Regions from separate parts of the Vibrio iocasae genome, predicted to be linked through region 1. Evidence: predicted binding sites of a transcription regulator. Region 1 holds the regulator's gene; the other holds the start of a gene.
The links. The regulator PurR, encoded in region 1, represses purine synthesis genes. The targets are predictions, from matches to a motif close to TNANGNAAACGTTTNCNTNA.
Positions count from the first base shown of each region.

Region 1 (11,388 bases):
CATTTTGTGGGAATGTCTCTGGGAACCATTATTGTTAGAAATATTGCGGAACTGTCGACCGACAGAGTAAGCTCGATGGTCCTTGGTGGGGCTGTAACGCGCTTAAACGCACGTTCTCAGGTTCTGGTTAAGCTAGGGCACTTTAGTAAGCATATAGTGCCTTACATGTGGCTGTATAAACTTTTTGCATACATTGTAATGCCACAGCGGAGCCAAAGGGAATCGCGGCACCTGTTTGTCAGAGAAGCTAAGAAGCTTTGCCAGAAAGAGTTTAAACGCTGGTTTGTGATGGCCGCAGATGTGAATCCTCTGATGCGCTACTTTAAAGACAGAGAGCTTCCTATTCCAACCCTCTATCTGATGGGTGAAAAGGATTATATGTTTATTCAGCCGGTCAAAGAGATGATTAAGGCACATCGTCAAAGCTATCTATGTGAGATCCCAGACTGCGGACATGTATGTAACGTTGAGCGCCCAGATGAGTTTAATCAAAAGTCTATAGAGTTTATTAAAGCAGTTAGTCACTAACTATGACGTGTTTAATGAGTTAAGGGGCTTCCTGGCCACATTGCCAACAAGCTCCAAACTGTCCTTCATTCTTTTCGCCACATTGTTGGCAGCTCCATTCTGTATCTGTATTCAAAGATTGTTGCTTAAAAGAGTTAACAATTTCATGTGCTTCATCTGCTTGTGAAGTATCGGAAATCCAAACGTAGGGGTCAGTGTCATCGGTTAAAGGCAGCTCTCCTTTTAACCCAAATATGCCTTCTCCGCGTACTTCAGCAGGTATGTTTTCACTTTTCAGAAGCTCACTGACAATGTGAGCTTCTGTAGGGTTCTTAGCGCTATATATTTTCATCGGCCACTAACTGTTTTGTGGTTGTTTGGCTGGTTTTATTTTTCCCATTACCCACTTCGCGATAATAGGGAACAAACCTAATAGAGCAAATGAGAGCAGAACATTAGGCGACACGATACCCGACAGGCTATCAATTGTTGCTAATTGCGTACCTGCGTTCAGGTAAACCATGGTTCCTGGAAGCATGCCTAGCTGACTTACCAGATAGAATCTCAGAGTTGATATTGGTGTCAGACCCATAAGTAAGTTTATAAGGAAAAACGGAAACACAGGGATTAATCTCAATGAGAAAAGGTAAAACGCACCATCCTTTTCAACGCCCTGGTTAATCGCATTGAGTTTTGAACCAAATTTACTTTGTACCCAGTCACGTAAAAGGTAACGGCTACTTAGGAATGCCAGCGTCGCGCCTATCGAGCTAGCAAATGAAACTAACAAGAGACTTAGAGAAAAACCAAATAGGGCAGCACCAAGTAAGGTAACCACAGCAGCTCCCGGAATGGAGAAAGCTGTAATGAGCACATAGGCAAAGAAGTAGATTAGAGCAGAAACCAGTTTGTTATCGTTAATTGTGCTGGTTAACGCAGCTTGTTGTGCTTTCGCATTTTCTAATGTCAGATACTGTCCAAATTGCGTCGCAAGAATCACGATAGTAGCAACAAGCAGAATTCCGATAATCAGCTTTTTGTTCATATTAAAATATCCGATAGTCATGTAGTTACAGTATAAGACAGGCTCAGTAAGAAAATAATTTCACACTTCACAAAGAATTTTAAATACAAAAAAACCGCTATGAGATTCAAAGCGGTTTTTAATTGAAATATCTTGATAAAGCTTAGTCGAGTCGTTTTATTAACTCTTCGCGTCGTTCCTTCGATATCACCGACCAGTGAGTGCCGTTTAGTGCGCCTTCGAGAGCCCACAGCAGTTCCAGGCTAACTCCGGAGTTGGTCTCTTTAATCGCTTTGTAAGCGCCTACAGAACCTGCTTGCTTCAGGTCTGAAACAGAAGCGATACCTGCTTTCTTAAGCATGCGTTCTGTACCAAGCCTAAGGTTAGGTAGATCTTTAAGGCGAGTCGGTTTCTCTTCTGCCTGAACCGCTTTTTCTTCTTTAGCTAGCTCTAGAGCGTGTTTTGCGAGAGTAAGAATATCGTCCGTGTTTTCCCAAATGTTGTCAGGTAGTGCGAAGTACTTGGTAACCACAGGGAACCCACGTTTTTTATAAACGTAAGGTTCATAACCGGATGATTTAAACTCTTCGATAGTGGAGTCGCTAGAACGAATATGAAGAGAGTCATTAACGACGAGAGCAAACATTGCTTCGTCTACGAAAATGCCAAACCCACCGAACATAGACCGAGATTTGACTTGGCCAAATTGCTCGAAAAGTTTCAATGAGTCTTTTAGTACTGGTTTATCCATTGCGTCTGTCTCGGGTTAAAAATTGCTTCAACCAATTTGATACCGAGAAATTAGCAAATCTGTGTGATCTGTTGTCAGAAACTCGTAAAGTATCTGCTCTACGTTGCTAATTTGCCTTCGGCAGCCCCGCTGCCATTCTGAGTATAGAAATATCAATACGATACCTCTTCAGATTAAGGCCGGTGGCTTTGCGTCCCATTCTTTCGAATGGTTTGCCCTGGTCGTGACGTTATAAATATAGGCGTGATTTGGATAAAGATCACGGATTAAATTATCCGGTGTGATATTGGTTCCAAATCTTATGCCGTATGATATACAAATGATTGTGTACTACTAACCACTCAATAGTAGTTAGTAGCCGCAAGCTTTAATAGTTTATCAGACTAGTTTAGCTCTTTAACGCTCTTACGTGAGATGATTTCCGGGTGCATCTCAAAAACGCGACGTTCGTGCTCTTTGTTTTTGATTCTTTCCAGCAGAATTTCGAACGCTGTTTTACCAACACGTCGTTTTGGCTGGTGAACAGTGGTCAATGGTGGCGAGAAATAAGCTGCTAGGTCAATATTGTCATATCCAATAACAGAGATGTCTTCAGGGATTCGCATTCCTTTCTCCTGTAGACGGCTCATCAGGCCTAGAGCCATGATGTCATTGAAGCAGAATACAGCTGTTGGTTTTTCATCGAGCTCAAGAATTCTATCCGCAGCTTCAACGGCCATGTCACACTCAAAGTTACCTTCAAGAATATTCTCTTGATTGAACTCGATATCGAACTCTTGTAGTGCGCGTTTGTAGCCTTCGATACGTTCAATACAAAGTGTTTTGTCCAGGTGTCCTGACAGGCAGAAGATTTTTTCGTGCCCACGTTCAAGTAAGTATTTGGTCGCCAGATACCCACCTTCTTCAGAGTTATCAATGATTTTATCTGACTGATTTTCCCAATCACCCCAGTCCATGATCACTTTAGGGATGTCAGTATGGCTCTCCAGCATTTCCTGTAGCTCAGTTGTCAAATCAGAGCAAAGTACAAAGATGCCGTCTACACGCTTTTCTGCAAGGAATCGAACGTAGTCTCGTTGCTTTTCATAGATACCGCCTGTGTTACACAGGATGAGTGTGTAACCCTGCCTGTAACAGTAACTCTCGAAGCCGTCGATGACTTCTGCCAGAAACGGGTTTGTTGACTGTGTCACCAACATACCTACTGTTCGGGTTGTATTGCATTTCAGACTTCGGGCCACAGCACTTGGGGCGTAATTTAACTCTTTTACCGCCTCCATTACTCTTTCTTGAGTAGCTTCAGCAACAAAGCGAGTCTTATTAATAACATGAGATACTGTTGTGGTTGAAACACCGGCTAAGCGTGCGACATCTTTAATAGTGGCCATATATTTGTCCTATCTGAACTGCTGTTTTTTCTTCTACTATAAATAAGTTTATCAGCAGTTTCTCTGTTTGTGATAAAACACAAAAAACCGCTTGAAAAAGCGGTTTACAGAAATATTCATAATTTTATCGATTGCGGCCTGATTTTAGACGTAAATGCAAACAGAAACAACGCCCTTATATAGGGCGTTGTCACAAATATTATTATTTACTCACCAGCAAGGTAAGAGCAATCTAGCTGACAGAAGTCTACAAGAAGAGCCGCGATACCTGCATAGAAACCGAAATCATCATGTTGAACGCACTTATCTTTAAATTGAGGGAACCAACTTAGCATATATTTTTCGATAAATGCTTTCTGGTCCAATAAGGCCTCTTCAATATGCTCAAGTTTTTCTAACTCGTTAGAGCGAATAATCATGTTGCCCAGGAAATCCAGCTCTAGCGCTATATGATCGGCTGGTTCATTCAAGCCTTCTTTGATGGCGATGCCTTTTTCTTCCATCAGAGCAGCCATTTCCTGAGCCGGTTTATCATTAAGTAATCCTGACTCTCCAATATACATAGAAGCATAGGGCAGTGCGGCATTTTTATCTGATGTTAAAAACAGCTCGCAGAAATCCGCAGCCAATTCTAGCTGGGCATCTTCACGTGTTTGTAGTCGGTTTAAAGCATCGACAACTTTATCAATCGATTCTTTAAGTGCTTCGTTTTCACCTAGCCCGGTCAGAAAAGATCGGATTTCGGTAGATTGGTAAGCTTCGAGTTCTTGTTCTGTCAGCTCTTTAGCGAACAGGCTTGAAAGCCACCAGTAAATTTCAGCGCGCTTTTCGTTAAATGCTTTTGTTTCTTCCATTGCAGGGTTCCTGAGACATAGTTATTTCCTATAAGTGTAAACAAAAAATATTAATAAAACTAACTATTGAAATGAAAAAAAATGACAGTTTATTAAGGAAAATTAACCGCAAGTCAGAGAGTTGCGTTGGGTCAATAAATTCCGAACTTTTGGGCAGAATTCCTATTATTCGCTAGAATTATGAAAAGTTATGAATAAAATACGGTCGGCATATTGATAAAATTGTTGATCGAAATTTTCGGCAGAGTGAAGTGGTAGACATGAGTAGTCACGTATTAGTAGTTGAAGATGATGTTGTTACACGAAGCAAGCTGGTTGGGTATTTTCAGAGTGAAGGATATTCAGTAAGCGAAGCGGAGAGTGGCGAGCAGATGAGAGAGATTCTAGCTGAAGAGAATATTGATCTGGTGATGTTAGACATTAATTTACCAGGTGAAGACGGCTTGATGTTAACTCGTGAACTACGCAGCCAATCAGATATCGGAATTATTTTAGTCACAGGCAGAACAGACAGCATAGATAAAATTGTTGGTCTGGAAATGGGGGCGGATGATTACGTTACAAAACCATTTGAACTCAGAGAATTGCTGGTTCGTGTCAAAAACTTATTGTGGCGTATTTCTCTTGTACGTACAGGCGGTGGAAATAACGATTCTGATGAAGATGATGGAAATGTTATCTATTTCGGTGACTGGACGTTTGATATTCAGAGAAGAGCACTAACTCGTGATGGTGAGCCGGTTAAATTGACGAAAGCCGAATATGAGCTGCTTGTGGCTCTTTCTTCTTATCCGAATACAGTATTAAGTCGTGAAAGAATCATCAACATGATAAGTCACAGAGTTGACGCTCCAAACGACCGAACAATTGATGTTCTTATTCGACGTATGCGAGCGAAAATGGAATATGATCCAAAGAACCCTCAAATATTTGTCACTGTGCATGGTGAAGGCTATATGTTCGCAGGTGACTAATATTTTCGGAAAGCAGTTCAAAATAGAAAATCATTCAAAATAATAAGGCCGGCTAATTATGCCGGCCTTATTAGTTTGTATACACTTGCGATTTACTCGGTTTTTCCAAAACTTTGTAATTCTAGCTCTTCAGTGGAGATTAGGTTATCGCGAATATCCTGCCAGATTAATCCGAGTTTTTCATGCCAGTATCTTTCGCTCTGCTCAAGGTATCTGGCGCTAGGTGTGTATTTTGTCCAGGCTTGCTTGATTTCCTTTTGAGCGAGATAGTTGGTCGGTGCAGGTATTGGATTCAAGCCAGCAGCGTGAAACTCTGATAATGCACGAGTCATATGGCTAGCAGAGGTCACTACGACCAAATTGTTTTGCTTGACGAAGGCGGCGGCTTGTCTTGCTTCTTCCCAGGTATCTTTCGCGGTTTCCAGCAACACGATATCGGTTTTAGAAACACCCAGTGCAAGCGCCACTCTTGCCAGCATTTTCGCATGGCTCATTTCTGCTCCGGCCGCATAACCAGAGAGAATTAGCTTAGCTCCGGGATACATTCTTTGAATACGAATCCCTTCGGTCAGGCGCATCAGAGCAGTACGGCTGAGCTCTGAGGTTGGTGGTATTTCATGATCAACAACGTGTCCGCTGCCGAGTACCATAACGTAATCCACCGACTTTTCTTGTGGAAGATAACCTATGTACTCTCTTTCCATGGGCAGCAGTAGCTGGGTTGAAACAGGCTGGAAAGAGACTAGAAAAATACCGGTTAAAGATAAAAATACAAACAACACCCCGAAACGGTGGCGGGTCGAAAACATAATCAGTGCAAGGCCAACAAATCCGATAATTAGCAAGGCGGGTAGGGGCATCGCAAGAGACGATAGTACTTTTTTCAGCTCAAACATTATCCAATAGTCCGAAAAATCATCACTTAACTGTAAAAATACAGCATAACGCTTTATTCCTGATATTCCTATGACAGAATAAGCGGCACGATAGAACATGATAACCCAGATAGCCGTGACAGAAGATCGTAATTTCGACGACATCGCACACAAATTCGCAAAAAACATTTATGGTTCCGATAAGGGAGCCATAAGGCAGACGATTGTGTGGGAAGATTTAACTCAAGCACTTTCGTCCCTCAAAGCTGACGAAAGGACGCTCCATATCCTCGATGCAGGTGGTGGACTGGCACAGATGTCCCAGAAAATCGCAGAATCGGGTCATCGTATCTCTTTATGCGACATCTCCTCGGAAATGTTGCAGCTTGCTAAAGAAGATATCGGAAAGCACGGCTTGTCCTCTTCCTTCGAATTTATTCACTCTCCTGTTCAGTCTATCGGCGAGCATTTAAGCGAAAGTGTCGACATGGTTCTGTTTCACGCCGTTATGGAGTGGCTGGCAGATCCTAAAGTGGCCCTCGATATTGTGCTGAGCCAGGTAAAAAAAGACGGCATTGCCTCTGTCATGTTCTATAACCACCACGGATTGGTTCTTAAAAACGTGATTTGTGGAAATATCCCCCATGTGTTGGATGGTATGCCTCATCGAAAAAGGTTTAAACTCCAGCCTCAAAAGGGGTTAAAACCAGAAGAAGTTTACCGCTGGATTGAAGAGGCGGGATTTGAGATTTGCGGGAAGTCCGGTATTCGCTCTTTTCATGATTATATTGGCAATATGCAGTATATGGGTGACTACGAGCCGGAAGACGTTCTCGAACTAGAGAAAAGACTTTGTCGCCAGGAACCGTACTTATCCCTTGGGCGCTACATCCATGTGTGGGCCCGAAAAACCGTGTAATCAGAAAGGCACTCTGAACACGGCAAAGAAAAACAACAGGATTTAAAATGAGTGATTTGACTCAGGCTGTGGCCGGCAAAACCATCGATGAGATGGTTGGCTGGGTGCAACAGCATGATTTCTCGCTCAACCTTTCTAGTGAGCGACTTGCGTTTCTTATCGCGATCGCAGTGCTCGGCAAAGAAAGGTTTGATGAGGAACTGGGTGAGGGTGAACTGCACGATGCGTTCAAGATCATCACCCGGCAATTTAACACTACTGGTGAGGCGTCTGCTTTTCGGGCAAACAACGCGATTAACGAGTTAGTTAATCAACGTTTGCTAAGTCGCTTTACCAGTGAATTGAACGAAGGGGCAAGCATCTATCGCTTGTCTCCTCTTGCTGTCGGTATTTCCGATTACTATGTTCGTCACAGAGAGTTTTCTAAGCTAAAGCTCTCTATTCAGCTTTCTATGGTTGCTGACGAAATGGCAAAAGCGACAGAAGCAGCACGCGAAGGTGGAAGCGAAAACCATTGGCGTAAACATGTATACGCAGTCTTGAAGTTTTCTGTGGCGGAAATTTTCGACCAGATAGATCTTAACCAGAGAGTGATGGATGAACAACAGCAGGAAGTGAAACAGCAGATTGCTGATCTGCTGAATAAAGACTGGCGTGATGCCATTAACAACTGTGAGAGCCTGCTATCGGCCACTTCTGGCACCCTGAGAGAGTTGCAGGACACACTGCAGGCAGCTGGTGACGAAATTCAGGCCCAGATTATTGATATTCAGGAAACCATCTACGGTAGTGATGAGTTAGATTACATTGGTGAAATACTGTTTAACCTGCAGATGAAACTGGATCGACTCATCAGTTGGGGGCAACAGTCCATTGATCTATGGATTGGCTACGACCGTCACGTACATAAGTTTATCCGTACCGCTATTGATATGGATAAAAACCGAGCCTTTAGCCAAAGGCTAAGGCAGTCGGTGAACGAGTACTTTGATGCCCCATGGTACCTCACATATGCGGATGCAGAACGCTTAACTGACCTGCGTGATGAAGCGTTGGTACTTCGGGACGATGAAGTAACAGGTCATGCACCGTCAGAAGTAGAATATGAAGAATTCCAACAGGTTAATGATGAGTTAACCGAACGCATCTCTGCGATGCTGACCGTTCACAAGACGAACGGCACACCAATCGATTTAGGGTTGATACTGAAAGATTACCTCGCTCAGCACCCTGAAGCGCACCATTTCGATTTAGCCAGAATTGTTATCGATCAGGCTGTACGCCTGGGCTACTCCGAGTCAGACTATCAGGCAATCCAACCTGACTGGCAAGTAATTAACAATTTTGGTGCAAAGGTACAAGCAAATGTCATTGACAAATATTGATGAATTTTTGCCAACAGAGTTGGCAAAAGCCATTGCAAATCCTCTTTTCCCTGCCGTTGATAGCATGCTGCGTGCAGGACGTCATATTTCCAGTGAGGATTTGGATAACCACGCTTTTTTAAGCGATTTTGATACAGAACTTTCGCACTTTTATCAACGTTACAATATTGAACTTATTAAAGCCCCAGAGGGTTTTTTCTACCTGAGACCACGTTCTACAGCGTTAATAGGACGAAGTGTTTTATCTGAGCTGGATATGTTGGTGGGCAAAGTACTCTGTTTCCTATACCTGAGCCCAGAGCGAATTGCTCACGAAGGTATTTTCACCAATCAGGAATTATATGAAGAGTTGATCGCACTTGCTGATGAACCAAAACTGATGCGTCTGGTGACCAACCGTGCAACAGGGTCAGATCTGGATAAAGAGAAGTTGTTCGAGAAAGTCAGAACCTCTTTGCGCCGGCTTAAGCGTCTGGGCATGGTGATTTCCATAGGTGAAGAAGGCAAGTTTAAGATAAGTGAAGCCGTGTTCCGTTTTGGAGCCGATGTGCGTGTGGGTGATGATGTCCGTGAAGCTCAGTTACGCCTGATCCGTGATGGTGAGGCCGTAGTTCAGCAGAAGCAAGAAGAACCAATGCCAACTCAGAGTGAATTGTTTAGTGAAGATGCCGGAGAAGAACAAGCATGATTGAAAGAGGTAAATATCAATCACTTACCATGATCAACTGGAACGGTTTCTTTGCCCGTACATTTGATATCGACGGTTTGGTGACCACACTCTCTGGTGGTAATGGTGCCGGTAAGTCTACGACCATGGCAGCGTTTATCACCGCGCTTATTCCAGATCAGAGCCTACTTCATTTCCGAAATACCACTGAGGCAGGAAGTTCGCAGGCGTCTCGTGATAAAGGTTTGTACGGTAAGTTACAACCAGGAGTCTGTTACGCGGCTCTGGATGTTGTAAACTCAAAGAAACAACGACTGTTGTTTGGTGTCAAGCTGCAACAGGTAGCGGGTCGTGACAAAAAAGTAGATATTAAGCCTTTTGTCATTCAGGGGCTACCAAGCCAATACAAGCCGACAGATATTTTGATCGAAGCGCTTGAGAACGGGCAAGCCCGAGTTCGGAACCTGAATGAAGTAAAACAGATATCCAGTGAAGTTGAAGGTGTCAGCTATAAAGCATTCAACTCAGTAGTGGAGTATCACTCTCAAATGTTTGAATTTGGTGTGGTTCCAAAGAAACTGCGTAACAGTAGTGACCGCTCTAAGTTCTACCGCCTGATTGAAGCTTCTCTTTATGGTGGTATTTCCAGTGCGATCACTCGTTCTCTGCGTGATTATCTTCTACCTCAAAATGGTGGGGTGAAGAAAGCGTTCCAGGATATGGAATCCGCACTTCGTGAAAACCGAATGACACTGGAAGCGATCAAAACCACTCAGGCTGACCGCGACCTGTTTAAACATCTGATCACGGAATCCACTAACTATGTAGCGGCAGACTACATGCGCCATGCGAATGATCGCAGAAATAAGCTGGACAAGGCACTGTCGATTCGTGGAGAACTCTTAGGTTCGCGCTCGTCGCTTATTGAAAGCAATGCTTTGGTTACACGGATTCGGGAAGAACTGGAGCAACTGGTAGAGCAAGAGTCTGACCTTGAGCAGGATTATCAGGCGGCTTCTGACCACCTGCAGCTAGTACAAAATGCACTGCGTCAGCAAGAGAAGATCGAACGTTATCAGGAAGATCTCGAAGAGCTGAATGAAAGGCTCGAAGAGCAAGTAATGGTTGTTGAAGAAGCAAGAGAGCGTGTTGCTGAAGCAGAAGAGCGTTCCTATGTTAGTGAGGAAGAGGTAGACAGTCTTAAATCCCAGCTCGCTGATTACCAGCAGGCTCTGGATGTGCAACAGACCCGAGCGCTTCAGTATCAACAGGCGATGCAGGCATTGGAAAAAGCACGAATGTTGATTCAGGACGAAGCACTTTCTGCTGAGAACGTACAGGTAACACTTAACCAGCTAAAAGCGGAAGAGCGTGATCGAACCGAAACGCTGCTTGCTCTTAAGCATAAGCTGGATATCTCATCTGCAGCTGCACAGCAGTTTGAAGAGGGGCTCGCTCTGGTCAAGAGTATTGTTTCTGGTGTTGAGCGTAGCAATGCCTCTCAGCATGCGAAAGAAGCGATTGAAAAAGCACGAAATGCAGACAGTCTACTAGGTAATGAAGCTCAGTGGCGTGCGCAATATCGTGACCTTGAAAGAGACATAAATAACCAACGTCAAGCCAAAGAGTTAGCGAATCAATATCAGAAACAGCACAACGTAACCCTTACCACAGAGTTGACACTGGAAGAGGAACGCGAACGTCAACTAGCGAACATCGAGCTAATCGAGTCTGAACAGGATAGTAGTCGCGAACTTCGTAGTGACCTTAAGCAGAGGGAGCAGCAGTTTCAGGGCAAAATCGAGCATCTTGAATCTATCGCTCCACGCTGGATTGTAGCCAGTGATGCTCTGGAACATTTGCGTGAGCAAAGCGGTGCTGAGCTTGATAACGGTCAAGCTGTAATGAGCCAAATGCAGCAAGTGCTTGAAGGTGAGAAACAACAGTCGATTGAGAAAGAGAAGCTGGCTGAGCGTCGCGAATCTCTGGACCAAGAGATCGAACGCCTTGCCTCTCCGGGTGGTGCCAATGATCCACGTCTGAA
Region 1 is NZ_CP145311.1:2,177,958-2,189,345, reverse strand. Features, by position in the region: gene SNR28_RS19670 (alpha/beta fold hydrolase) at 1-528, shown strand, start outside; gene SNR28_RS19665 (DUF2007 domain-containing protein) at 548-859, opposite strand; gene SNR28_RS19660 (TVP38/TMEM64 family protein) at 866-1,552, opposite strand; gene SNR28_RS19655 (TfoX/Sxy family DNA transformation protein) at 1,695-2,282, opposite strand; cyclic di-GMP riboswitch class I at 2,399-2,509, opposite strand; gene purR (HTH-type transcriptional repressor PurR) at 2,666-3,670, opposite strand; gene torD (molecular chaperone TorD) at 3,877-4,524, opposite strand; gene torR (two-component system response regulator TorR) at 4,785-5,498, shown strand; gene elyC (envelope biogenesis factor ElyC) at 5,591-6,493, opposite strand; gene cmoM (tRNA uridine 5-oxyacetic acid(34) methyltransferase CmoM) at 6,510-7,292, shown strand; gene mukF (chromosome partition protein MukF) at 7,340-8,677, shown strand; gene mukE (chromosome partition protein MukE) at 8,658-9,365, shown strand; gene mukB (chromosome partition protein MukB) at 9,362-11,388, shown strand, end outside.

Region 2 (11,388 bases), 1.2 Mb from region 1:
CAACCGCTGTGAAGACAGCATTCAAAAAGCGAACTAGTAAAAAAGGGTTTAGATGATGAAAACTACAAAGAAATTAGTATTGGTAGCTGCTGCTCTTCCACTTGTATTTGGTACAGCAAGTGCTTACGCATTTGGTGGCAAGCATGGAGGTAAAGACTTCGGTGGCAAATGTGGTGGCTTTGACCGTGGCGCAATACGCCAGCTAGACTTAACGGATGAGCAGAAAGATCAGTTAGAAGCGATGCGAGATGCAAAGCGTGAAGAAATGCAAGCGCAGCGTACAGAGCGTATGACAGAACGTCAGGCAGAGATGCAAGCTTACCAGGCTAAAGTTCAGGATTTGGTTTTAGCCGATACATTTGATGAAGCTCAGGCACAAGAGCTGGCGAAAGAAATGGTAGATAAGCGTGCTGAACGTCGAGCAGAGATGCTAAAAATGAAGCATGAAATGTTAAGCATTCTAACGCCTGCACAGAAAGAGCAGTACAAAGAACTTCAGGCTGAACGTATGACAGAGTGTTCTGAAAAAATGGCTAAACGCATGGAAAGACGCAACAAGTAAGGGGCACTACATTTCGTTAGATTAAATTGCCTTTTCTTAAAAGAGCAGCCTTCGGGCTGCTTTTGTCGTTATACGCACTTTCCATGAAGATAAACTGATACCCAAGTCACAATTTCAAGGTTATAATCTGCGCAATTCATTCTCTTCCAAGCATAACAATGAAAGACGAATATTCACGATTAGTTTCAACAGCAGCATGGCTGGCAACAGGTGTGGCAACAATATTGTTAGTCGCAAAAGTATCGATCTGGTGGATTACTGGCTCCGTAAGTTTGCTGGCATCATTAATTGACTCTTTTCTGGATATTGGTGCATCTCTGGTTAACCTGATTGTTGTAAGGTACTCATTACAACCTGCAGATAAAGAACACACCTTTGGCCATGGTAAGGCAGAGTCCTTAGCGGCACTGGCTCAGACTATGTTTATTTCAGGTTCCGCTTGCTTCCTTATTCTTACCGGTATTGAACGTTTTTTCAGACCACATGAACTGACATCTCCTGAATACGGTATTTATGTCAGTGCGTTTGCAATGGTAATGACCGCTGGATTAGTTGCATTTCAAAAGCATGTAGTGAAAAAAACAGGTAGTCAGGCGATAGCTGCAGATTCGTTGCATTATCAAACTGACCTGTACATGAACATCGCCATAATGGTCGCGCTTGCGCTGAGCTACTTTGGTGTTGAACAAGCGGACGCCGTATTTGCTATCGGTATTGGCTTCTTCATCTTATACAGTGCGTACCAGATGATAAAAGAGGCGATTCAGTCGTTGCTTGACAGGCAACTACCTGAAGAAGAGCTTGAGCAGATTCGTGGAGCGGTTAACTCGGTTGAAGGTGTTCGAGGTGTTCATCAGCTTAGAACGAGAAAGTCTGGACCTGTAAGATTCATTCAGCTTCATTTGGAACTTGATGATCAAATTCCTTTAATTGAGGCGCACCAGATTGCTGATGAAGTAGAGGATGCGCTTGAAAGCTTGTTCCCACAGGCTGATGTATTGATCCATCAGGATCCGGTCTCTGTAGTATATGGTACAGAGAAAGGACAAAAAGAGCTTGGTTGGTAGAGAAGAGGGCTTCGAAACAGAGACGAATATATCGAAATCGTCTATTTTTTGTCCAAAAGAGCTATACTCAGTTTGATTCTGATATGAATCAACAAAGTTTTTTAGCAAAATTGTAATACTCTTACATAAGTAAAAAAATTTCAGTATTCCGTAAAGAAATTGTCTCAATATAGAGCGTATAGTAATTAAACGGGATACATTTATAATTTCGCCAATTTTGGCATCTAAATTTGTAATTTTGATTTATAAAATCGAGGGTGAGCATGATTAAGAAGATCGGTGTTTTGACAAGTGGCGGTGACGCACCAGGAATGAACGCAGCAATTCGCGGCGTGGTTCGTACTGCACTTTCAGCAGGTCTGGAGGTATTTGGTGTTTATGACGGCTATCAGGGGCTTTACGAAGATCGTATTGAAAAGCTAGACCGTTCAAGCGTTTCTGACGTTATCAACCGTGGTGGTACTTTCTTGGGTTCTGCACGATTCCCTGAGTTTAAGGAAGTTGAGATTCGTGAAAAAGCGATCGAAAACCTTAAAAAGCATGGTATCGAAGCGCTTGTTGTAATCGGTGGTGACGGTTCTTACATGGGTGCTAAGAAGCTGACTGAAATGGGTTACCCATGTATCGGTCTTCCTGGCACAATCGATAACGATATCGCTGGTACAGACTACACTATCGGTTACCTGACAGCACTTAACACAGTTATTGATAACATTGACCGTCTGCGCGACACGTCATCTTCACACCAGCGTATTTCTATCGTAGAGATCATGGGTCGTCACTGTGGTGATCTGACTCTGATGTCTTCAATTGCGGGTGGCTGTGAGTACATCATCACTCCTGAGCGTTCATGGAGTAAAGAAGAGCTTATCGCTAGCCTTCAGGAAGGCCTGGATAAAGGTAAGAAGCACGCAATTATCGCTCTGACTGAGCTAATGATGGATGCGAACGAGCTGGCGAAAGATATCGAAGAAGCGACGGGTCGTGAAACACGTGCAACTGTACTGGGTCACATCCAGCGTGGTGGTCGTCCAACAGCGTTTGACCGTGTACTAGCTTCACGTATGGGTAACTATGCTGTACACCTTCTAATGGAAGGTCAGGGTGGTCGCTGTGTAGGTATCCTGAAAGAGCAACTTGTACACCATGACATCATCGATGCAATTGAAAACATGCGTCGTCCTGTACGTGATGATCTTTATCAGGTAGCAGAAGAGCTGTTCTAATTACAGAACTCTTAAGTTATTTTCGAGCGACTGTTGGTTAGCCAACAGTCGCTTTTTTACGCCTTTAACTCAGACGCTTGAAAGCATCAGGATCAAAAAAGGCCGACAAACGTCGACCTTTTATCAAGCGAATTTTAGTGAGTGACTAAAATTAAGCCTTAGCTTTTGCCGCTGCTTTAGCGATAGCTACGAAGCTCTTCGCGTCTAGAGAAGCACCACCAACTAGAGCACCGTCGATGTCTGGCTGTGCAAAGTATGCTTCCGCGTTTTCTGGCTTAACAGAACCGCCGTACTGGATGATTACTTGCTCAGCTACTGCTGCATCTTTTTCAGCGATCATTGCACGGATAGAAGCGTGGATACGCTGTGCGTCTTCTGCTGTAGCCGCTTTACCTGTACCGATAGCCCAGATTGGCTCGTATGCAATGATAGCGTCGTTTAGAGCTTCAACACCGTAAGCGTCGATAACAGCGTTGATTTGACGAGCGCATACTGCTTCAGTTTCACCAGCTTCGTTCTGAGCTTCAGATTCACCGATACAGAAAACAGGCTTAAGACCATTTTCTTTTAGGAATGCAAATTTCTTAGCTACGAACTCATCTGATTCGTTGTGGTATTCACGACGCTCAGAGTGGCCGATGATGATGTGAGTAGCACCGAAGTCTTTAAGCATTGCTGGAGACATGTCGCCAGTGAATGCACCGCTGTTGTTCAGGTCAGTGTTCTGTGCGCCAAGGATTACCTTATTGCCACCTTTTTCGATGATTGTTTCAGCAAGGTCAATGTATAGTGCTGGTGGAGCAACTGCTACGTCTACGCCAGAAACACCTTCTAGCTCAGCGTTAATTCCTTTTAGCAGCTCAGTTACCATTTCTTTGCTGCCGTTCAGTTTCCAGTTACCCATAACAACAGGTTTGCGCATAGGAATATCTCCAAATATATTAATGTAAAAAACAAACGTAATTGCGAAAGAATATAACAGATTAATGCAGTCAGATCATGACTCGAATCATTACTTTCGCGGATCTTTTCTAGTCACTGACAAATGAGGTGGTAAAAGATAAATTGATCCTATAGTGACTCAGTATGCAAAATCATAGCTAATTTATCAGATTCTGCGAATGTTACTGTATGTTTAAAGAAAATAATCATAGATGAGAATACGAGAGTCGAATGCCGAATTTAGTAATGGAATACACAAACTCAGTTGATGAACGAGTGAATGTGCAAGGATTGTTGGAAGATTTGCATCAGGTAACGATAGATAGTGGTTTGTTTGCAGCTGATGATGTGAAAACCCGAGCTCTTCGTTGTCACCATTGGTTAATAGGGAACAAAGGAGACAGTGAAGACTTTATTCATATCTCCTTTGAACTGCTATCAGGACGTACTGTAGAGCAGAAAAAGAAACTTGCAGATGATTTGATGGCAGTTCTTAAAAGCCAGACTTCTGCGGTGTACAGCTTAAGCCTGAATATTCGTGATATGGACAAAGAGACCTTTGTTAAGGTTCTGAATAACTAAGGGCAGCTCATACATCTTTTATGGTCGGTTGAATGGAATGATCTCAGCACTTTCATTCAACTCGATATCCCCTTCCAGTACCCCTTTAAATCTTCCCATCTGGCTACTTAATTCTTGCATAAGAACAACATTTGCGTGATGTGGGTTTTTGCAACGCTTTATAACTCGGTCTATGTGGCTTTGTTGGGCTCTCAATCGAGGCTGCATCTCTTCAGATGCAAAAGTTATTGCCTGTTCGCACATTTCCTGTTTAAAAAGCTCGAATGCTTTAGGGTTGTTTTCGGCAAGCTCTACAAGCTCGTCAAATGGAGGTAGTGTTTGCTCAATTTCTGCATACTCCATAACTTCTCCTCTCTTCCCTTATGCGTGGGATTTATTAAAAGTGTAGTAGAGAATTGGGAAAGAGAGTCTCAGTTTTGAGAAAGGGCTGGTGTGGTGAGTTCTGGCTTGTTTTTAACTGTTTGTTTTAATTAGATATGAACATCTTCGCTCATTATTAATAATATGCTCGGTACGCTCAATTTCTACTTCGGAACCGAGGAGTTTTTCAAACACATTTAATTCTGACTGACAAAGAGTAGGGCAGTGCTTTGCAGCTTTGCAGATCGGACAATGGTTTTCTGTAAATACGAAGCCTTCTTCTGTCTCTGCTAACTCTGCCATATAGCCGTCTAGCTCGCGAAGAGAAACTAATTGAGCGAGCTTTTCTCTCAGGGAAAGTTCTGGTGTTATCGCTAAAGCGTATCTTTGAAATGTTTTTGCTTCTCTTTCTGCGGCAACTTTTTCTACGCCTTCTTTTCCAAACAGACTTTCGACAGCTTCAATAACCTGAACGGTGAGGTCATCATGTTTATCAGAAAATTGAGCGTGCCCTTTTTCTGTCAGTGACCAGTGGCGGGTAGGTCTGCCAACTTTAACTTTTACATCAAAGTGTTTTACCAGTTCAGTATCTTCAAGAGCTTGTAGGTGTTGCCTTGCTCCCATCGAAGTCATCTCAAGATCTTCTGACAGCTTCTTAGCGGTGATCGCACCTTCTCTTTTAATTTTTTCCAGAATGATATCGATGGTTTTCACTAGATTACCTGAGTTGCTGATGAGTTTTAGCTAGAGTCCGAATCATTATGGATGATATGTTTAATAAAGTAAATTGTTTACTAAATTATTGTTAATTATACGTAAAACTAATCTAATGCTTTAAAAATAAAAAAGCGCAGCAAAAGCCGCGCTATCGAATGATTAGAGTCGGTACTTAGAGAATAATATCTCTCACTTCCTCATCTTTGCGCTCAAGGTAGTGAATAGATTTAATGCGACGAATCGTACGGCAACGGCCACGGATAAGAAGTGTTTCCGTTGTTGCAATGTTACCATTTCGAGTAATGCCTTCTAGTAGGTCACCTTTAGTAATACCGGTTGCAGAGAACACGACATTATCGCTCTTAGCCATATCAGACATTTCAAGCACAACATTCGCTTCAACACCCATCTCTTTACAGCGTTCGAGCTCAAGCTCACCGTGTTTACGGTTCTCTTCGTTGTCACCTTTTACTTCGTGACGTGGAATCAGGCGGCCATGCATATCACCATCCAGAGCACGGATAACAGCAGCAGAAACAACACCTTCAGGTGCGCCACCGATACAGTACATGACATCAACTTCACTGTCAGGCATACAGGTCAGGATAGAAGCAGCTACATCACCATCTGGCACAGCAAACACACGAACACCCATTGATTGCATCTGAGCAATAACTTCGTCGTGACGAGGTTTAGCAAGAGTAATCACAACCAAAGTATCAAGCGTTTTACCCAGTGCTTTTGCAATATTTTTCAGGTTTTCTTCCAGAGGAAGTCTTAGGTCTATACAGCCCTTTGCTCCAGGACCTACAACCAGCTTTTCCATGTACATATCAGGTGCTTTCAGGAAGCTGCCTTTTTCGCCAGCGGCAAGAACAGCCAGTGCATTAGCTTGTCCCATCGCGGTCATACGTGTGCCTTCAATTGGGTCTACAGCGATATCAACAGCATCACCACCCACACCTACACTTTCACCGATGTATAGCATTGGCGCATCATCGATTTCACCCTCACCAATTACGATTTCGCCACTGATGTCTGTTTTATTAAGCAAGCTACGCATTACTTCTACTGCAGCACCATCAGCTGCATTCTTGTCACCACGTCCAAGCCATTTGTAACCAGCCAGTGCAGCACCTTCAGTTACACGAGAAAAAGCCATCGCTAAATCGCGTTTCATGTTTACTCCAGTTGAAAAGTAAGAGGGATAAAATTTCGGCGGGATTCTATCATAACGTGACCGAAAACGTTTGCTCTTTGCGCATTTTTTTTCAGGGAGCGGTGTCTGTTAAAGAAGGATAATCTGTGAAGAAGGTAAACATGTATCTAAAATGCGGGTAAAGTCAGCAACAAGTCAAAATATGCTTTAAAGTTGAGCATCTGACAATATTTCTACAATATAAGGAGTGCGATCTGCTCACGGCTGAGTAGAATAAAGGCATTCAGGGTGAGAGTGACTCATCACAATAGTTACATATAAGGTAGATAAATATGTCGTTAGAAGTGCTAGAACAGTTAGAAGCAAAAGTACAAACCGCAGTCGATACAATTACACTTCTTCAAATGGAATTGGATGAGCTGAAAGACAAGAATGGCCAGCTAGAAGCAGAAGCTAACTCTCTAAGAGAAGGCCGTGAAGAGATGGAAAGACAGAACCAGCAAATGCGTGAAGAGCATGATGCGTGGCAAGAGCGCATCAGGACATTGCTCGGCAAAATGGATAACGTGGAATAATTAGTTTCTATCGTCGTGATTGCAGCTAACTCTGCGGCGTCGATGCTCACTTACATTCGTAAGCTCCGCGTCTCCTTCTTGATTTAGCAGCATTCACTTAGATATAAACCTAATTATTACTATTGCTAGAAAGTAAAAAAAAGCAGCTCATTGAGCTGCTTTTTTAATGAGGGTTTCCTCGTTCCCACGCTCCAGCGTGGGAATGCATATCTCAGCTTGGAAGTTACTCATCTTCCTCGTAGTCGTCATCGGTTTCTTCGATGTCGAGTTTGGCATCGAGAGGCTCCTGAGAGATGATGATGCCGGTGTTGTCGGCGTAGAGGTAATCTTCTGGTAAGAAAGTAACGCCGCCAAAGTTTACAGGGACATCTACTTCGCCAATATCCTGAGCTGTTGCGCCAACGGGGATAGAAGCCAGGGCTTGGATGCCGACATTCATATCTTCCAGATCGTCTACTTCGCGGATGCATCCGTAAACAACAATGCCTTCCCACTCATTCTCTTCTGCTAGTGCTGCGATTTCAGCATCAATCAGTGCGCGTCTTAGTGAGCCGCCACCATCAATCAGAAGGACGCGACCATTGCCGTCTTCTTCAAGAATGGAACGGATAAGACCATTATCCTCAAAACATTTGACCGTGGTTATTTGACCTGCAAAGGATGCGCTGCCGCCAAAGTTACTGAACATTGGCTCTACGACATCAACTTGTTCTAAGTAAATATCACATAGTGCAGAAGTATTGTATTCCATACGAGACGTCTTCTATTGGTGGACACTAAATCTGAGTATATCCAGACATTAAGCCAATGCAATGACAAGGCTCAATTATCTCGCCAGAGTTTGAGCTACAACCATTAGTGAAAACAAAATGTTAGTAATAACCGCGCATTTTACGATAACTGGCAACATAGGCGCGATTTGAACCGGAGATTCAGAAGAAAGTACTGCTTTACCATGTTTGCCAATAACGGCAGCCGATAGCAAAAATGGAACGACGAACCAGAGCTGTGAAGAGTTCAACGTCAGGTAACCAGCAAAAGCTGCGAAGGCAACCCAGATCAGAACAAGGTGATAAACTTTAGCACATTGCTCGCCAAGCCTTACTGCTACAGTGCGTTTGCCACACTCCCGGTCGTTGTCTATATCACGCATGTTATTCACGTTGAGCACCGCGACAGCAAGAAGGCCACAACCTAATGCAGGTGCTGCAATGGTCCAGTCAACAGAACCTGTATGCAGGAAGTAAGTACCACCAACACCCAGAAGACCAAAGAAGATGAACACAGAAAGATCACCAAGCCCGACGTAACCATAAGGTTTGTCACCCATGGTATAAGCAATGGCGCTGATAATCGCGAGCAGCCCCAACCCTAGAAAGGCGAGGATATTGGTAAGGCTATCCAAAGAGTAGAAAATCAGGGCAATACCAGCGGCAATTGTAAATACGATGTTCAGCACAATCGCTTTTTTCATTTCTTCCTGAGTCACTGCGCCGGACTGCAATGCTCTCGTAGGGCCAAGACGATTTTCGTTGTCTGTTCCTTTTTGAGCATCACCGTAATCATTCGCCAGATTCGACAAAATTTGTAGAAGAGTTGCAGTTAGTAGTGCGAGCAACATGATAGGAAATGAAAATCGACCATCCGAATGAGCGAGGCTGCTGCCGGTAAGGATAGACACTAATGCAAGTGGAAGTGTCTTTGGTCGGGCTGCGTCCAGCCAGATTGAAAGCGATTTATTCATTAAGATTATCTATTAACTACCCAATGTGGGCAGTATATCAACTGTTTGCGGAATAAAAAGCCCACCTAAAGAGGTAGGCGGGCTTTTTGTTGAAGCTGATACTATTTTACGCTTAAAGGATAAATCTGCTTAGGTCTTCATCTTCCACTAATTCACCAAGATGAGCAGTAACATAATCAGAATTGATAGTTAGCGTGCTTCCCGGTTTATCAGTAGCTTCAAAGGAGATTTCGTCCATCAATCTTTCCATTACTGTGTGCAGACGACGAGCACCGATGTTCTCGGTTGTTTCGTTTACACGCCATGCTGCTTCAGCTATTTGGTTTATGCCATCTTCTGTGAACTCGATGTTCACTTCTTCTGTTTTCATTAGAGCGATGTATTGCTCTGTCAGAGCAGCACGAGGTTCAGTAAGGATACGTTTAAAGTCATCACTGGACAGCGCTTCAAGCTCTACACGGATAGGCAAACGACCCTGAAGCTCAGGTATCAGATCAGAAGGTTTTGCTACCTGGAATGCACCTGAAGTGATGAAAAGGATATGGTCTGTTTTTACCATACCGTGCTTGGTCGAAACTGTACTGCCTTCAATCAGAGGAAGCAGGTCTCGCTGAACACCTTCACGAGAAACATCCGGACCAGAGCTTTCACCACGCTTACAGATCTTATCGATTTCATCGATGAAGACGATACCGTTGTTTTCAACGTTGTCGATAGCGTTCTCTTTCAGCTCTTCCTGATTAACCAGTTTTGCAGCTTCTTCTTCAGTTAGCGCTTTGAAAGCATCTTTGATTTTCAGCTTGCGGTTTTTCTTGGTGTTGCCAGCCAGGTTTTGGAACATGCCCTGAAGCTGATTTGTCATCTCTTCCATACCAGGAGGAGCCATGATTTCTACACCCATTTGTGGTGCAGCAACATCAATTTCAATCTCTTTGTCGTCTAGCTTACCTTCACGCAGTTTTTTACGGAAAATCTGACGAGTGTTTGAGCTGTCGTCTCTGGATTCTTGCTCTTGTTGTCCCCATGCATCTCGTGCTGGTGGAAGTAGAGCATCCAGAATGCGCTCTTCTGCCTGCTCTTCAGCGCGGAACTTTACTTTTTCCATCGCTTGTTGGCTGGTCATCTTAATCGCAACATCGGTTAGGTCGCGAATAATGGTTTCTACCTCTTTACCCACATAACCAACTTCCGTGAACTTGGTTGCTTCAACCTTGATAAATGGCGCATTTGCAAGTTTTGCAAGGCGACGGGCAATCTCAGTTTTACCAACACCCGTTGGACCAATCATCAGAATGTTTTTTGGCGATACTTCAACACGTAAGCTTTCTTCAAGCTGCATTCGGCGCCAGCGATTACGTAGGGCAATAGCAACAGAACGCTTTGCTTTGTCCTGGCCGATAATGTGGCGATTCAGTTCGTGAACAATCTCACGAGGTGTCATTTCAGACATATGTGTTACCTCAATTCTTTATTCAGCCGCAGTTTCAAGTTCTTCTACAGTGTGGTGATGGTTGGTAAATACGCAAATATCACCCGCTATTTTGAGCGACTTCTCTGCAATTTCACGTGCATCCAGCTCAGTATTTTCTAGCAGAGCCGTTGCTGCTGCCTGGGCAAAGTTACCACCTGAGCCGATAGCAATCAGATCATTTTCTGGCTGAACTACGTCACCGTTACCGGTAATGATGAGTGATGCTGTTTCATCAGCAACCGCAAGTAAAGCCTCAAGTTTTCTTAATGCTCTGTCGCTTCTCCAGTCTTTTGCCAGCTCTACAGCTGCTTTAGTCAGGTGTCCCTGATGCATTTGTAATTTGGATTCGAAGCGTTCAAACAGAGTAAAGGCGTCTGCCGTACCACCAGCAAACCCAGCAAGTACTTTGTTGTTATACAGGCGACGCACTTTCTTTGCGTTTCCCTTCATTACGGTATTACCCAGGGATACTTGGCCATCACCGGCTATAACAACTTTGTTGCCACGGCGTACAGATACAATGGTAGTCACGAGATAGACCTCTTTTATTCGTAATGTGATAAAAGTTATATGAGGCTATAAAAAAGAAAATCAAGGGAAAGAGAGTGAGATAGGAGCTATCTCACTCTTAAATTCTGAAAGGTTACTGTGCTTCTTTCCAGATAGCGCAAGGTTCTATTTTTGCTCGCTGGAGCTTATGTTTGTCCTTCTCTGCGTCACGTTTAAACTTATACGGGCCTAGAACAATTCTGTACCAGCTGCTGCCTTCTTTTTTGCGGATTTTGCTGTTGATACCCTGAAAGGCGATATTTACCTTACGGGTTTGAGCTTGCTCCATCGTTTTAAACGCACCACACTGCATGATGTAAGGGATATCGGAGACAACGAGTTCATTGTCTTCAACCTGAACTTCTTTTTGAGGCAGTGTATTTACGTATTCCCACTCTTCTTTCGGCGGAGGTGGCAATGGTTTTGCTTTTTTA
Region 2 is NZ_CP145311.1:3,377,311-3,388,698, reverse strand. Features, by position in the region: gene SNR28_RS25375 (CpxP family protein) at 56-562, shown strand; gene fieF (CDF family cation-efflux transporter FieF) at 721-1,629, shown strand; gene pfkA (6-phosphofructokinase) at 1,893-2,855, shown strand; gene tpiA (triose-phosphate isomerase) at 3,007-3,777, opposite strand; gene SNR28_RS25355 (5-carboxymethyl-2-hydroxymuconate Delta-isomerase) at 4,029-4,379, shown strand; gene SNR28_RS25350 (DUF3135 domain-containing protein) at 4,398-4,721, opposite strand; gene SNR28_RS25345 (helix-turn-helix transcriptional regulator) at 4,833-5,453, opposite strand; gene glpX (class II fructose-bisphosphatase) at 5,629-6,636, opposite strand; gene zapB (cell division protein ZapB) at 6,948-7,190, shown strand; gene rraA (ribonuclease E activity regulator RraA) at 7,414-7,941, opposite strand; gene SNR28_RS25325 (1,4-dihydroxy-2-naphthoate polyprenyltransferase) at 8,017-8,934, opposite strand; gene hslU (HslU--HslV peptidase ATPase subunit) at 9,047-10,384, opposite strand; gene hslV (ATP-dependent protease subunit HslV) at 10,403-10,936, opposite strand; gene SNR28_RS25310 (SPOR domain-containing protein) at 11,049-11,388, opposite strand, start outside.
Region 2: a site for PurR is predicted at 6,695-6,714, ahead of glpX (class II fructose-bisphosphatase). Genes of this name have one in related genera too.